3 regions of the Citrobacter koseri ATCC BAA-895 genome follow, and region 2 is predicted to be linked to each of the others. Evidence: riboswitches for the same ligand, from Rfam matches in the RefSeq annotation. Region 2 holds a riboswitch; each other region holds the start of a gene.
The links. Region 2 has a riboswitch for cobalamin ahead of btuB (TonB-dependent vitamin B12 receptor BtuB). Riboswitches for the same ligand answer to the same signal wherever they lie in the genome.

Region 1 (5,657 bases), 1.6 Mb from region 2:
CAGATTAAAGATTTTCTCGGTCTGCAAATGGCCCATGTGCCGGAGCATTACCTACAAAAAGTCGGGGCGCTGGTTATGGCGTTGCCGACCATTAATCCGGGCGATGCCGCTATTGGCGTGGTGACACTCGGTATGCTGATTTTCTGGCCGCGTCTGGGGATTCGTCTGCCGGGCCATCTTCCGGCGCTGCTGGCGGGCTGCGCCGTTATGGCCGTGGTTAATCTGCTGGGTGGCCATGTGGCGACGATTGGTTCACAGTTCCACTATGTGCTGGCCGATGGTTCGCAGGGCAACGGCATTCCTCAGCTGCTGCCGCAGCTGGTGCTGCCGTGGAATCTCCCGGATTCAGATTTCACGCTAAGCTGGGATTCATTGCGGGCGTTATTGCCAGCCGCTTTCTCGATGGCGATGCTGGGGGCGATTGAATCCCTGCTGTGCGCGGTCGTGCTCGACGGCATGACGGGCACCAAACACAAAGCAAACAGCGAACTGATCGGCCAGGGGCTGGGGAATATCGTGGCGCCGTTCTTTGGCGGGATCACCGCGACGGCGGCGATCGCCCGTTCTGCGGCAAACGTGCGCGCAGGCGCGACCTCGCCCATTTCCGCCGTTATCCACGCAATTCTGGTCATCCTCGCCCTCCTCGCGTTGGCTCCCCTGTTGTCATGGCTGCCGCTTTCCGCCATGGCCGCGCTGCTGCTGATGGTTGCGTGGAACATGAGTGAAGCCCACAAGGTGGTCGATTTACTGCGACATGCGCCCAAAGATGACATCATCGTGATGATGATGTGTATGTCGCTGACGGTGCTCTTCGATATGGTGATTGCGATCAGCGTCGGGATTGTCCTGGCTTCCCTGCTGTTTATGCGCCGTATTGCCCGTATGACGCGCCTCGCGGCGGTAAACATCACGGTTCCCGATGATGTGCTGGTATTACGCGTTATCGGGCCGCTCTTTTTCGCCGCCGCGGAAGGGTTATTTACCGACCTCGAATCACGCATTGAGGGTAAACGCATTGTGGTGCTGAAGTGGGACGCCGTTCCGGTACTGGATGCCGGTGGTCTGGACGCCTTCCAGCGCTTTGTGAAGCGTTTGCCGGAAGGTTGTGAACTGCGCGTCAGTAACGTGGAATTCCAGCCGCTGCGTACCATGGCCCGCGCCGGTATCAAACCCATTCCGGGTCGTCTGGCATTCTTCCCGAACAAAGATGCCGCGCTGGCGGATATCTAATCCCGACTGCCGGTCTGTATCTCAACAGACCGGCAAGTTTTCTTATTGAAAACTGGTTTTCTGCGTCTGGCTTGTTATTATCGTTTTCCTGATATTTGTTAGCGATAACCGATATGAAACCAACCTCTCCGTTTGTTTTTCGTGAAATAACGCGGGACGATATTCCTGCCGTACAGTCCTTTATTATTCGGCATCTTAATCTTTATTTTAATGCCGGAAGAGCATTACCCACTGCGAGTGACGACGTATTCGACCTCCAGGGAAATTATCTTGAGCGGGAAAGAAACCAATTGTTCGGCGTCTGGAATGAACAACAGCAGATAATTGGGACGCTGGCGATATGTCAGTACGATGACAGAATAGAGATGTTGCACGGTCGTTATAATTTACCGGAGACAGCTGAGATTTGTCGCTGCTATGTCGATCAGCATTATCGCAGGCAAGGTATTGGCAGCCAACTGGTCTCGCTGGCTGAACAATTTTGCGAGCAGCAACACTATAAAATATTATATTTGCACACCCATCATTTTTTACCCGGCGGGTATCAATTCTGGCGGCGAAATCTGTTTAACGTCTTCATGGATGTGGGCGACGAGTGGCAGATCGTGCATATGGAAAAACCGTGTAAATATATTGTTACCAGCGACAATATTGATAACATTCACTGTTTATAATAACGCCTTCTTTCTCATCGCGATTAATTGATCAACGTCAATCAATTCTCATTTGCCTTTCCGTTATTACTTGCGGTTGCAATAATCACCACTCCAACAAAAACACAACCATTTGAATTTAAATTAATTAATATAAAAATCACCATAAAGTATGATGTTTTTGTTCTTTTTTCATACGGTTGACGAGGTTATTGATTGCCGATACAGTCGCCAGTGACAGTATTCATAACACAGCCGTTGTTTTGAAAGGAATATGGTGCGGATTATTTTAATCTCATTCCATAGCTGCCCCCGCAACTGTAGGCGGATACCGAATATCTGCGTGTGGTTATTGTAACCACCGGTCACTGTAAAGATTTGCTTTATGGGAAGGCCGATATTCTGATTACCGTGAGCCAGGAGACCTGCTGTCAGGGTTGTACACATTGAGTGGACGGGATGGTCCATGGGATGATTTATTTGGCATAAATACCATTATGAATTGATGAGCCTATTCCTGCTGAGATTTTGCATTCTCATAATTTCATCATTCAATGTCATCTATCGTCATGTACCTGTCCCGATATATGGAACCAAATAAACCATGACCAGACGTTCAGATTCTGGCATGTACAGGACGATAACAATGTACGCAGACTTTACTTTACCTCATAAAAAATACCTTCTGGCTGTGGCTGGCGCAGCGTTATTATTCACATCAGGATTGACTCATGCGGCAAAAACAGTCTATCCGTTGACGATTAAAAACTGCGGCCGTGATATTACCTTCAATAAAGCCCCGGAACGCGTTGCCACGGTCGGGCAAAACAGCACTGAAATTCTTTATTCCCTGGGACTGGCCGAGCGCGTTGTCGGCACATCGCTGTGGTTCGGCCCCGTCCCGGATGCTTACAAAGCGGCAAATGAAAAAGTGGCCGTGATTGCGCAGAACATCCCCAGCTTTGAAGGCATTATTGCCAAAAAACCGGATTTGGTCGCCAGTCAGTTTGAATGGCAAATTGGGCCTGCCGGAACCGTCGCCTCTTACGAGCAGTTTAGCGAGTTGAACGTGCCGGTATATACCGCGCCTGCGGACTGCGCTAAAGACAACGAAGACGGTGGCGACGGTGTACGTAAAGGCATGTTTGATATTGCTATGGTTTATCAGGAAGTCTCCGATCTGGCGAAAATTTTTGACGTGCAGGACAAAGGCGATGAATTGATCGCCAGTCTGAAGGCCCGTGAAGCTGCCGCCAAAGACAAAATTGCCGGAATGGATAAAAACGTCTCCGCCGTATTCTGGTTTTCCAGCGCCGATCTGCAACTGGACCCCTATGTGGCCGGGAAATTTGGCCCTGCCGCATGGATCGCCCAGACGCTGGGGGTGAAAAATGTGATTGATTCTGCTGAAGAGTGGCCAACCGTTGGCTGGGAAACCATCGCGAAAGCCAGCCCGTCCGTCATTGTTCTCGGTGAAATGAGCCGTCGTCGTTTCCCGGCAGATGACTGGCAGGTCAAACTGGAATATCTCAAGTCCGACCCCGTGACTAAACTCATCCCCGCCGTGAAGGAGAACCATCTGCCGGTGGTGGATGTGCAAACAATGAACGCCGGCATCAGAACGATAGATGGCGTCGAGAAACTCGCAGATGCGTTGGTTGAATACGGTCTGGCACATCCGAAAACGGCTCAATAATCTTTATGTCGCGCTATGTCTTACCGGGCATAGCGCGCCTCTGGTATTCAGAATTGCAGGTAGATGATGAGCGAAACTCGCAGGACGCGTCGCGCTGTCGGCCAGTTAACGATAAGAATCGGGGGACACGCCCTTTGGGTCAGCGTGCTGATGTGCTGCGTTCTATTGGCGGGGATCTCCATTGGCGAGACGTTTATCCCCTGGCAGCATGTTATCCATACGCTTTCTAACCAGTTCTTTGATACGCGCTATGCCGTTGATGCGCTGGATGCGGGCATTATCTGGAACTATCGCCTGACGCGGGCGTTGGTTTCTGCCTGTTGTGGCGCGTGTCTGGCGGTTTCCGGCGTCGTATTGCAGTCATTGCTACGAAACGCGCTGGCAGAGCCTTATCTACTGGGGATCTCTGCCGGCGCCTCGACCGGCGCTGTTCTGATCGCCTTAACAGGGCTTGGCGCTGGGATCGTCAGCATGTCGCTCGGGGCTTTTATTGGGGCGTTAACGGCTTTTCTTTTCGTGGCGTTACTGGCGATCGCCGCCGGGGGGAGACAGGGAAGCGCCACCACGCAAATCATCCTGGCCGGGATCGCCAGTTCACAGTTATTTAATGCCCTCACCTCGCTAATCATCACTCGCTCAGCGAATGCAGAACAGGCTCGTGGGATTATGTTCTGGCTGCTGGGCAATCTGAGCGGCGTTCGCTGGCCAGATGTCGTTTTGGCCGTCCCTACCGCGCTGGTCGGTGTGGCGTTATGTTTTTGTTACGCCCGTCATCTGGATGCGTTTTCGTTTGGCGCAGAGTCCGCAGCGTCACTTGGCATCCCGGTAAAACGCACGCGCGGAGTCCTGATTGCCGCCGTTACCGGTATGACGGCAATTATGGTCTCCATTGTCGGGGCGATTGGTTTTGTCGGCCTGGTGATCCCCCATGCCGCCCGCCTGCTGGTGGGTAATCAACACCATCGATTGCTGCCGGTCAGCGCCATGATCGGCGCCATTTTTCTCATTATCGCCGACGTAATCTCCAGAACATTACTTCCCGGGCAGGTGTTACCCATCGGGGTGATTACGGCGCTTGTAGGCGCACCTGCGTTTTCCATCATTTTGATCAGAGGAAACCAGACAAAATGACGGTAAATTCTGCTCTCACCGCTCCACGCTATCCTTCTGCAACAGTCCGAAGCCTGGTGCAGGCGCAGCAACTGTACTGGGAAGTGAAAGGCAAAGCCATCGTCAGCGACGTCTCTTTTCACGTCGCGCCCGGTGAGTTTGTCGGCATTATCGGCCCCAATGGCTCAGGCAAAACATCACTGATCTCATTGCTTGCCGGTTTACTGAAACCCTCGTCAGGCAGCGTAACGCTGGAGAATAAAAATATTCGCCATTACTCACGCCGCCATTTAGCGCAAAAAGTGGCGCTGGTGGAACAACAAGCGGAAACCAGTGAACGTCTCACCGCATTGCAGGCTGTCTCTCTGGGGCGCACCCCGTGGTTGAGTCTGCTCTCGCCCTGGTCTAAACAAGATGACGATATTGTCCAGACCATGCTGGAGAAGGTAGATCTACAGCGCGTACAAAATCGCTGCTGGAATACCTTTTCTGGCGGGGAAAAACAGCGTTTGCATATCGCCCGGGCCCTGGCGCAGCAGCCGAAAGTGCTGCTGATGGATGAACCCACGAACCATCTCGACATTCAACATCAGATAGGCCTGCTTAATCTGGTGAAACGCCAGAAGCTCACCGTCATTGCGGCTCTGCACGACCTGAACCATGCCGCCATGTTCTGCGACCGCATTCTCGTAATGAAAGCGGGTCAACTGGCAATGCAGGGCAGCCCTGCAACCATTTTTACGCCTGAAAACCTCAGCCAGTGGTTTGGCATTAATGCCATCGTTGAGCAGGCGCCGGATGGATTGAGTTGCTTCATCCGCTACCAACGACCGGAATAAACACCTAAGGGAGAACCCATGAAATTGATTAAGCAAAGCCTGAGCATGTTATGTCTGTTAGCGCTGACCACCACGGCTTTCGCTCAGACCCACGAAGTGCTGATGAAAAACAGAGGCGCGGGCGGCCCG
Region 2 (5,657 bases):
TAACCGCCTTATCTGGCCTACGATGATTTGTAGGCCCGGTAAGCGCAGCGCCACCGGGCATATCGCCGGATGGCGGCGTAACCGCCTTATCTGGCCTACGATGATTTGTAGGCCCGGTAAGCGCAGCGCCACCGGGCATATCGCCGGATGGCGGCGTAACCACTTTATCCGGCCTACGTTTTACCTGGCAGTGAGTAACACGCCGCATTCCATATGGTGCGTATACGGGAACTGATCGAACAGAGCCAGACGTGACACATTGTGCGTCTGGCTTAATGTTTCCAGGTTCTTACACAGCGTCTCCGGGTTGCAGGAAATGTACAAAATACGCGGATACGCCTGCACCATTTTCTCGGTTTCACTGTCCAGCCCGCTACGCGGCGGATCGACAAAAATCGTTTCACACTGATAGCTCTTCAGGTCGATACCCTGCAAACGGTTAAACTCACGTACTCCGTTCATCGCCTGCGTAAACTCTTCGGCGGCCATACGGATGATCTGCACGTTATCAATATGGTTAGCGGCAATGTTGTACTGCGCTGCGGCGACTGACGGTTTGGCGATTTCCGTTGCCAGCACCCGGTCGAAGTTACGCGCCAGAGCCAATGAGAAGTTGCCGTTGCCACAGTACAGTTCAAGCAGGTCGCCTTTCGACGCTTTGGTTGCATCCAGCGCCCACTCCAGCATCTGAATATTCATTGCGGCATTGGGCTGCGTGAAGCTGTTCTCCACCTGACGGTAGATCATCTCTTTTCCCGCCACGGGCAGACGTTCGTCAATGTAATCCTGATCCAGCTCGATTTTGGTTTTGGTCGCCCGGCCAATCAGATGCACATTCAGGTTCTGCGCTCGCAGCGCATCCCGCAGCGTTTCCGCTTCCTGGCGCCACTCATCATCCAGCTTTTTATGGTACAGCAGAGAAACCACCGCCTGATTGCTCATCGTGGTGAGGTAATCAATCTGGAACAGCTTATGGCGCAGGACGCGATTATGGCGCACGCCTTCAATCATCGCCGTCATCAGCTGGTTAATCAGCTCGCTGGCCGCCGGGAAGCTGTCGACGCGGATACGGCTTTTTGTCTGCTGCTCAAAAATGATGTGATACAGGTCGTCGCCGTCATGCCACAGGCGAAATTCGGCGCGCATCCGATAATGGCTGGCTGGCGAGCGAAACACTTCCGGGACCAGGTCAGAAAACGGCGCCATCATACTCTGCAAGCGCACCACTTTTTCGGCTAGCTGCGCGTCATACTGTTCTGTCGGAAGGTGTTCGGGGGTCATGATGCATCCTGAAAAATAAAAGTACGCGGGGATTGTAGGGATTGCTCATCAGATGTCCAGTCATTGATGATTTCCGATATTGTGATATGCGGTCTGGACGTAGATTGTTACAGAATGTAGCATCCGTGAGCCGGTCCTGTGAGTTAATAGGGAATCCAGTGCGAATCTGGAGCTGACGCGCAGCGGTAAGGAAAGGTGAGATGAGAGCATAAGCAGACACTGCCACCCGGCGGGAAGTCATCGTCTCTTGTATCCTGAGGATAACTTTCCAAGCCCGAAGACCTGCCGGCTAACGTCGCATCTGGTGTTCATCATCGCGTACTATCGATGAAGCCTGCGGCATCCTTCTTATATTGTGGATGCTTTACAATGATTAAAAAATCTTCGCTGCTGACGGCGCTCTCCGTCACGGCATTTTCTGGCTGGGCGCAGGATACTAACCCAGACACCCTGATCGTCACCGCAAATCGTTTTCAACAACCGGTTAATACCGTACTGGCGCCTGCTGATGTCGTGACGCGTGAGGATATCGACCGCTGGCAAGCGAAGAATTTGAATGATGTGATGCGCCGCCTGCCAGGCGTTGATATCAATCAAAACGGCGGCATGGGGCAGTCTTCTTCTTTATTTATTCGTGGTACGGAAGCCAAACAGGTATTGGTTCTGGTCGATGGTGTTCCCATGACCCGCCCCGGCATTACGAATAACCCCGATCTGAATCAGATTCCAATATCGCTGGTGCAACGCGTGGAATACATTCGTGGACCACGCTCGGCGATTTATGGTTCCGGCGCAATGGGTGGGGTCATTAACGTTATTACGCACTCCGATCAAGAACAGTCAAAAATTACCGCGGGCGTTGGTTCAAAAGGTTATCAGCAATATGACGGTACGTTGCGCCATCGCTTTGGCGACACTGTCGCCACGGTAGCGGGTTCTTATGAGGGCAATAAAGGCTTTAACGTACAGCCCGGCTCAACCTGGGATCACGATCGCGACCGCGATGGTTTTCGCAGCAAGGCATTCTGGGGCAGCCTCGAACATAAATTTAATGATAATTTCGATGGTTTTTTCCGTGGTCACAGTTATACCAACAACTCTGATTACGATCTGGGAAGCCCGCCGTCTATTCCGGCCTACAGTGCTGATGAATCGCAACTCTACAATCAGAGCTGGGACGCAGGTCTGAAATTCAACTCCGGGATTTACTCTTCACAACTTCTCGCCAGCTACCAGAAGGTGAAGGACTATAACTACAGCAGTATTTATGGTCGCTATCATGACGGTACGACGCTCGATCGCATGACCCAGCGTAACCTGCAATGGGGTAATAACCTTATCGTGGGGCACGGTTCCGTTAGCGCTGGCGTAGACTGGCAGCAGCAGCGTTTGACCTCATCCGATACCGTGATGTCGGACACATATAAACGCGATAACACCGGTTTATACCTGACCGGTCAGCAACAATTCGGTGATGTAACGCTGGAGGCTTCAGGGCGTGAAGATCATGATGAACAGTTTGGCTGGCATGGCACCTGGCAGACGACGGCTGGATGGGAGTTTATCGACAACTATCGAGTAACTATCGGCTATGGTACCGGGTTCCTGTCTCCATCTCTGGGGCAGCAGTTTGGTTCTACCCGTTTTGGCATCAACGCGAATCCTAACCTGAAACCGGAAGAGTCTAAACAGTGGGAGGCCGGGCTGGAAGGGCTCACTGGTCCGCTGGACTGGCGCCTGTCTGCCTACCATTACAAGATTACTAACCTGATCACCTACTACTTTGATCCAAACACCTACCAGGGTGAGTATGACAATATTGATGCGGCAACCATTAAAGGCGTGGAATGGACGGGCAGCTTTGATACCGGCATCTTTAGCCATCGTGTCACGTTGCAATATGTCGATCCGCGTAATGACGACAACGGTGAAGTGTTAGCCCGACGCTCGAAGCGCCAGGCGAAGTATCAACTGGACTGGACGATGTTTAACGTCGATATGGATGTATCGTGGCAGTATTACGGCAAGCGCTACGATAACAACACCTCCCAGTACAATAACACCCAGCAAATCTTGCCGAGCTATAGCACTGTTGATGTTTCTGCATCGTATCCGATCACCGATCGCCTGACAGTTCGTGGTAAAATCGCCAACCTGTTCGATAAAGATTACGAGACAGCTTATGGCTACCAAACTGCAGGACGAGAGTACTACTTGTCTGGCAGCTACACCTTCTGATCCACGTCCCACCGTGCTGGTGTTTGATTCCGGCGTTGGTGGGTTGTCGGTCTACGATGAGATTCGGCATCTCCTGCCGAATCTCCACTATATATATGCTTTCGATAACGTCGCGTTTCCTTACGGGGAAAAGAGCGAAGCGTTTATTGTCGAGCGCGTCGTCGAGATCGTTACCGCAGTGCAGCAGCGTTATCCTCTCTCACTTGCGGTAATCGCCTGTAATACGGCCAGTACGGTTTCTCTTCCTGCATTGCGTGAAAAATTCGCGTTCCCGGTTGTGGGCGTCGTTCCTGCGATTAAACCCGCTGCGAGGCTGACCGCCAACGGCATCGTCGGGTTGCTGGCAACGCGTGGCACGGTAAAACGCCCTTATACCCATGAGTTGATAGCGCGATTCGCGAATGAATGTCAGATAGCGATGTTGGGATCGGCAGAACTGGTGGAACTGGCGGAAGCCAAACTGCACGGTGAACCCGTATCGCTGGAAGAACTACGCCGTATCCTGAGACCCTGGCTGCGGATGCCGGAACCGCCCGACACGGTTGTTCTGGGATGTACCCATTTCCCTCTATTACAGGAAGAACTGTTGCAGGTCCTTCCTGAAGGGACAAGGCTGGTGGATTCCGGGGCGGCGATTGCGCGTCGCACGGCCTGGTTGTTAGAGCATGAAGCGCCGGATGCCAAATCAGCGGAGGCTAATATTGCTTTCTGCATGGCAATGACGCCAGAGACCGAGCAATTAATACCCGTTTTACAGCGTTACGGTTTCGAAACGCTCGAAAAACTGGCGGTTTGAGGTGGTTTTGCTTAAAAAGAAAGCAGTCGGAAAATAATTTTGAATTTCCCCTTGTCAGGCCGGAATAACTCCCTATAATGCGCCTCCACTGACACGGAACAACGGCACACAGGCCGCCGGGTCAGCGGGGTTCAGCGATGAACGCCGGCAGAGAAAAGCAAAAATAAATGCTTGACTCTCAAGCGGGAAAGCGTATTATGCACACCCCGCGCCGCTGAGAAAAAGCGAAGCGGCACTGCTCTTTAACAATTTATCAGACAATCTGTGTGGGCACTCAAAGTGACATGGATTCTTGACGTCGCAAGACGAAAAATGAATACCAAGTCTCTGAGTGAACACGTAATTCATTACGAAGTTTAATTCACGAGCATCAAACTTAAATTGAAGAGTTTGATCATGGCTCAGATTGAACGCTGGCGGCAGGCCTAACACATGCAAGTCGAACGGTAACAGGAAGCAGCTTGCTGCTTCGCTGACGAGTGGCGGACGGGTGAGTAATGTCTGGGAAACTGCCTGATGGAGGGGGATAACTACTGGAAACGGTAGCTAATACCGCATAACGTCGCAAGACCAAAGAGGGGGACCTTCGGGCCTCTTGCCATCAGATGTGCCCAGATGGGATTAGCTTGTTGGTGGGGTAACGGCTCACCAAGGCGACGATCCCTAGCTGGTCTGAGAGGATGACCAGCCACACTGGAACTGAGACACGGTCCAGACTCCTACGGGAGGCAGCAGTGGGGAATATTGCACAATGGGCGCAAGCCTGATGCAGCCATGCCGCGTGTATGAAGAAGGCCTTCGGGTTGTAAAGTACTTTCAGCGGGGAGGAAGGTGTTGTGGTTAATAACCGCAGCAATTGACGTTACCCGCAGAAGAAGCACCGGCTAACTCCGTGCCAGCAGCCGCGGTAATACGGAGGGTGCAAGCGTTAATCGGAATTACTGGGCGTAAAGCGCACGCAGGCGGTCTGTTAAGTCAGATGTGAAATCCCCGGGCTCAACCTGGGAACTGCATCTGATACTGGCAGGCTTGAGTCTCGTAGAGGGGGGTAGAATTCCAGGTGTAGCGGTGAAATGCGTAGAGATCTGGAGGAATACCGGTGGCGAAGGCGGCCCCCTGGACGAAGACTGACGCTCAGGTGCGAAAGCGTGGGGAGCAAACAGGATTAGATACCCTGGTAGTCCACGCCGTAAACGATGTCGACTTGGAGGTTGTGCCCTTGAGGCGTGGCTTCCGGAGCTAACGCGTTAAGTCGACCGCCTGGGGAGTACGGCCGCAAGGTTAAAACTCAAATGAATTGACGGGGGCCCGCACAAGCGGTGGAGCATGTGGTTTAATTCGA
Region 3 (5,657 bases), 2.0 Mb from region 2:
AATGCCGCGCTGCGCGTCGCCTATCCAGGGTTTTTCAACACGCTCGCCAAAGTAGTCATTCGGGCCGCCAAGACGAATACCCAGCGCACCGGCAACAGAGGCTTCTGACCACGCGCAGTTAGGACTGCTGTGGTTGTAGCGATCCCGCCAGCCGATATGCAGGGCGCGATAGCCGTCGTAACGACACAACGCCGCGGCAATACTCAGCAGCAGCCAGCTCAGACGCGCCGGGATAACGTTCGCAATATCATCCAGACGGGCGCTGACCATACCAATGGCGCGATATTTTTCGTGTTTATAGCCAACCATTGAATCGAGGGTATTTACGGCTTTGTACGCCATTGCCAGTGGCGCGCCGCCCAAAAAGAGGAAAAAAAGCGGGGCGATGATGCCGTCTACGGTGTTCTCGGCGACCGTCTCCACCACGGCACGATTAACCTGTTCAGGCTGTAACTGTGAGGTATCCCGTCCGACAATCCATGACAGCTTCTCGCGGCTTTCAGCTAAATCGCCCGCCCGCAGCGGGCGTTCAACATCGCGGGCAGCATTCGCAAGACAGCGGCCAGCCAGCACGGTAAAAATCATCCAGATCTCTACCAACCAGCCAAACCAGGGATGGATCTCGCTCGCCAGCGCCAGCACGCCCCAGGAAACCGCCCACGTCACGCCGACCACCACCAGCCACATCACCGCTCCGCCAATGCGCAGCGATCTGTCACTATGGCAGTAACGCCGCACAACACGTTGAGTTGCTGAAATTAAATTGCCAATCCAGCGTACCGGATGCGGCCAGTTCTGCGGATCGCCAATAACGAAATCAAGAAGCCAGGCGATACACCACGCAAGCACGGTCATAGCGCCTCCCTTCCTGCCGCCAGCCAGTGGTTCAGCATTGCAGGACGTTGTGCGAAATGAACGTGAAGGTAGCTTGCGAAGGTATTTCCCACCTGCCAGCCGCCAGACCACTCCTGCAATGTCTTACCATCGCGGACTTTACGGCACGCCATCACCGCCGGGTTTTCCGGGAGAAAATCAGAATAGTGGAACTCATGTCCACGCAGCACTTCGCCCGCCGCCGCCAGCAGCGTTTGCTCTCTGGCCTGCGCTTCGCAGTAGCCAAAGCGGGTCAACCGTTTCCCCATTTTGCTGTGCCCCGGAATCACATCCACCATCCGATGAATCTCTCCACTGGCGTCCTCCAGGGTACTGCCGAGGTACATCAGCCCGCCGCACTCTGCATAAATCGCCACGCCGCGCTGATGGGCGGCGCGCATTTGCGCCAGCATTGGGGTGTTCGCCGCCAGCGCAGCGGCGTGTAGCTCGGGGTATCCGCCTCCCAGCCAGATCATCTGGCATTCCGGCAGCGTGCTGTCATGCAGTGGACTGAAACGCGTCATCGTTACGCCGGTACGTTCCAGCAGTTTGATGTTATCGGGATAGTAAAAGTTAAACGCTTCGTCATCCGCGATGGCAACGGTAAGTCCTTTTCCCGCCTGCGGGTCGGGTAACGCTGGCCACTCGCCAGCAGGCAGCGCGGTTAGCTGACTCAGGGAAAGAAGCGCATCAATGTCCAGCGTTCGTTCAAGCGTATCGGCAAAATCCTGCCACGGCTGTTGATTAACGACGGACTCACGCGCGGTAATCAGCCCCAGATGACGCTCCGGCAACGCCACGCCTTCCACTCCGGGAACATAGCCAAGCACCGGTAGCGAACAATAGCGTTCAATCGCCGTTTTCAGGAGTTGGTAGTGAGTTTCGCTATTAACGCGATTAACAATCACGCCAGCGATATTGAGGTCAGGATCAAAGTGCTGAAATCCCATTACCGTCGCGGCAATAGAGGTAGAAACGGCTTTACCGTCCACCAGCAAAATCACGGGGCAGCCCAGCTGTTTCGCCATCGCCGCCGTACTACAGTAGTTCGGGTCGGTGCCATAGCCGTCATAGAGTCCCATCACGCCTTCGATCACCGCGACGTCCGCCTGCTGCATGTGTTCACAAAACAGCGCGTTAAGCACGGGCTCCGGGAGCATAAAGCTGTCGAGGTTACGGGACGCACTGCCGCATACTGCCGTATGCCAGCCGGTATCGAGATAATCAGGGCCGACTTTGCATGGCTGAACACGCATTCCACGTCTTTTCAGCAGACTCAGCAGACCAAGCGTGACGGTGGTTTTACCACAGCCGCTTCCGGTCCCTGCGAGAATAAATGCGTGAAGCTTTGCCGCCATACCCTGATCCTGTTCAGGGTGGTAGAGGTATTGTTTAGCTGCGTATTACCCCAGTCTTTCGACTGTACGCTACTGAGCAACCCACTTCCCACCGAAGTTGTTGGTAAATACCGACAGGCAGGTCTTCTGGCTTAGCGTCCTCCTCGCCCGTCCTTCCCAATCTTGCGATCAGTGGTCTTACGGGGTCGTCAGCATCACAGCAGCGGGGGCTGCGGGGGATTCTCACCCCCTTCCCTGACACAAATGTGCCAAACCTGTCGGCTGATGTTATGAGCATCACTTTCTCGCTCATAACGACAATTAAATTTTAATTACCTGTTACGCGCCATTATGCCAACGCAATGGTGTAATGACGCCTGTTTTGAATGAAACACTGCGCAAAAGAATAATGAAACCTATTCATAATGACACTGTATCTCATCACAAAAATAAAAACTGGCTCAGTTTATCCTTCAGATAACATTATTTTGTTGCGCTATGACAATTTATTGCTCTGCTATAGTTTTTTTCATTTTATAATGACTGACATACAATACGATATCAAAAATCGGCAATAGCAAAATATTGCTATTTATGCGGACTCGGCGGACGAATTATCATTTATTTGCTGACGGAAAGCCTGTGGCGTGATCTGATAGGTCTGACGGAACACTTTGCAAAAATAACTGGTTTGAGAAAAGCCTAAATTACGTGCAATGCTGGCGATACTCCAGTCACTGTGACAAAGCAGCTCTCTGGCGCTGGCCATGCGCTGTTGGTTTACCCAGGCATTAAAACCGATTCCCTGATATTTCTTGAATAACTTACTAAAGTAGTACGGGCTGAGGTAGACGTGAGAAGCGACATCTTCAAGGCGAAGATCGTCCGATAAATGCGCGTCAATGTAGCGTAACGCTTTCTTCATTTTGCTGTCGTGGGGATTGGGCCCACGTTGCGAACGAGCAGGTTCCGCTTGCGGCGGATTGTCTTTGATAACAACAAAATTAAGTTGTTTTTTAAGGCAATTTTCCACAATCAGCTTCAGCAGATCCGCAGAGGCTATCACCCGCGCGTAGTCCATTTCGGGGACGTTTCGGAACTCATTCAACAGTTCAGGATCGGCCTGCCAGCGATCATCGACATTAAGAATATCAACCAGTCCAACATCATCGCTTAAACGTACCTGACCGCATAACACAAACCCCACCAGATGACCGGCAATCACCAAAGGAATGGAGAAATCGGTTAGCCCGGCATGGCAACGATAAATACAGGGCTGATCTGATTTTGACGCTTCCAGCCCCCCGCAGCGATCGCTCATACGGCAACGAATACTGTGTTGAGGATGTTGACGCATTAGCTGACAAAAAGGCGTGAAATTGAATAACTCAGAAATTTCATCACCGTGAATATTGACAACCACGACCGCCAGACTGGTGGCTTGTGCAAAATCCTGTGCGATTTTATTAATGAGTTCTGAGTTCAGGGCACTCGCAGAAATCATGATAAAACCCCTCAGTTAATTTATTGTTGCAAATAGAACATTTATTTCACATTTACCTTTCATCATCACCATACTGTATTAGTGATAAAAAAGTATAAGGGACAATAACAAAAGTCTCCCATCCGTGGGAGACGTTTTGACCAGTTCGTGAAACCAGATCACGAAATGATTTTACGTGTTTCAAAAATACATACATCCCGTCGTGTTAACGTCCATTTTCCTCCAGCTTACAGGTATTGCACGGTAAATTTTTACCAATCAGGTAGCGATAAACCGCAGCTCCGGCGCAAGCTCCGACAATCGGCGCAATAATCGGCACAATAAAATAAGGAATATCGCGCCCACCGGTCATGGCAATGTCTCCCCAACCGGCAAACCACGCGAATAATTTTGGACCAAAATCACGCGCCGGATTCATCGCAAACCCCGTAAGCGGCCCGGTAGACGCCCCGATAACGGCAACCAAAATACCGATAAGCAAAGGCGCCAGCGGCCCTTTAGGAACCCCATTGCCATCATCGGTCAGCGCCATGATCATCCCCATCAGAATCGAGGTAATGACCACTTCGACCAGCGCCGCCTGCCATACGCTCAGCGCGGCTGCCGGGTAGGTACTGAAAATACTGGCAAGTTGCAGACTCTCCACGCTGCCGCGCACCATATGGTTCGCCGCTTCAAACTCGGTAAATAAGCTACCGTAGAGCAGATAGGCCAACAGCGCGCCGCCGAACGCTCCGGCAACCTGAGCGATGGAATAAGGCAAGACCTTTCGCCCAGGGAAACAGGCAAACAACCACAGCGCAATGGTAATCGCCGGGTTCAGGTGCGCGCCCGATATCCCGGCCGTGAGATAAACGGCAAGCGAGATCCCAAGCCCCCAAATGATGCAGATCTCCCATAATCCCAGACTCGCACCCGCAACTTTTAATGCACTCAGGCAACCGATACCAAAGAACAAAAACAGCCCGGTGCCCAAAAACTCGGCAATACATTGTGCTTTTAGTGAATCGTTCATTGTGACACCTTCTAAGCAGAGTTCGTGTCTTTACCAGCACAACGCCGTACTGGCAGTAGAGTACAACGAGCATCACTATAAAAAGCGGCACCTGTAAATTGTTGGCAATCTGCCGTTAACCTGCCCCGAAAAATCGTGTTGCTATAGCAAAATATTGCTCTCTGTTTATTCTCCAGGGCAATAATGGAGCGTACTCTAACGAATAAAATGCCAGATTAGGGATAATAAAAAATTGCGATCACCAGATATTCGTTTTCAAACAAATATCACAATTCCATTTTTCGCGTAGCAAAAGTTATTTATTTTGTCACCCTGTAAAATGTAAAAATGGAATAGCGAAAACGAAATAATCATATCAAAAACAACACATCAAACCTTTAGATTCAACGGGTTATAAAAAATCACAGCAATTTAGTGCTATTGACCACCCATTATTTTTTCATTCTCTTTTTAAAGTCAGCCATTCTTTTTCCTCGCTTCTTTTTATAGTCATCAACATCGGGACAACCCAGGCGAGGTCTTTATGCAACAAGAAGCATTAGGAATGGTAGAAACCAAAGGCTTAACCGCAGCCATAGAGGCCGCAGACGCAATGGTGAAGTCAGCCAATGTGATGTTAGTCGGCTACGAAAAAATTGGCTCCGGGCTGGTAACGGTCATCGTTCGCGGTGACGTTGGCGCAGTAAAAGCGGCAACCGATGCGGGCGCCGCTGCCGCACGCAACGTGGGAGAAGTGAAAGCCGTACACGTTATTCCACGCCCTCATACCGATGTAGAAAAAATCTTACCGAAGGGAATTAGCCAATGAGTAGCAATGAACTGGTGGAACAGATCATGGCGCAGGTAATTGCCCGTGTGGCAACGCCAGAACAAACGGCCATTCCTGAAGAAACCCACCCAATACGAGAGACGGCTATGGCAGAGAAAA

Region 1: it holds a riboswitch for cobalamin, as region 2 does, so the genes downstream of both, CKO_RS05460 (ABC transporter substrate-binding protein) here and btuB (TonB-dependent vitamin B12 receptor BtuB) in region 2, are expected to answer to the same signal.
Region 3: it holds a riboswitch for cobalamin, as region 2 does, so the genes downstream of both, CKO_RS03485 (cobyrinic acid a,c-diamide synthase CobB) here and btuB (TonB-dependent vitamin B12 receptor BtuB) in region 2, are expected to answer to the same signal.

The regions. Positions count from the first base shown of each region.
Region 1 covers NC_009792.1:1,233,783-1,239,439, reverse strand. Annotated here, with positions in the region: gene dauA (C4-dicarboxylic acid transporter DauA) at 1-1,230, shown strand, start outside; gene CKO_RS05465 (GNAT family N-acetyltransferase) at 1,344-1,904, shown strand; cobalamin riboswitch at 2,105-2,330, shown strand; gene CKO_RS05460 (ABC transporter substrate-binding protein) at 2,530-3,579, shown strand; gene CKO_RS05455 (FecCD family ABC transporter permease) at 3,646-4,710, shown strand; gene CKO_RS05450 (ABC transporter ATP-binding protein) at 4,707-5,528, shown strand; gene CKO_RS05445 (pseudoazurin) at 5,547-5,657, shown strand, end outside.
Region 2 covers NC_009792.1:2,799,972-2,805,628, reverse strand. Annotated here, with positions in the region: gene trmA (tRNA (uridine(54)-C5)-methyltransferase TrmA) at 181-1,281, opposite strand; cobalamin riboswitch at 1,396-1,585, shown strand; gene btuB (TonB-dependent vitamin B12 receptor BtuB) at 1,651-3,519, shown strand; gene murI (glutamate racemase) at 3,464-4,315, shown strand; rRNA gene CKO_RS12915 (16S ribosomal RNA) at 4,694-5,657, shown strand, end outside.
Region 3 covers NC_009792.1:768,210-773,866, reverse strand. Annotated here, with positions in the region: gene cbiB (adenosylcobinamide-phosphate synthase CbiB) at 1-855, opposite strand, end outside; gene CKO_RS03485 (cobyrinic acid a,c-diamide synthase CobB) at 852-2,231, opposite strand; cobalamin riboswitch at 2,331-2,504, opposite strand; gene pocR (transcriptional regulator PocR) at 2,803-3,714, opposite strand; gene pduF (propanediol diffusion facilitator PduF) at 3,920-4,729, opposite strand; gene pduA (propanediol utilization microcompartment protein PduA) at 5,253-5,537, shown strand; gene pduB (propanediol utilization microcompartment protein PduB) at 5,534-5,657, shown strand, end outside.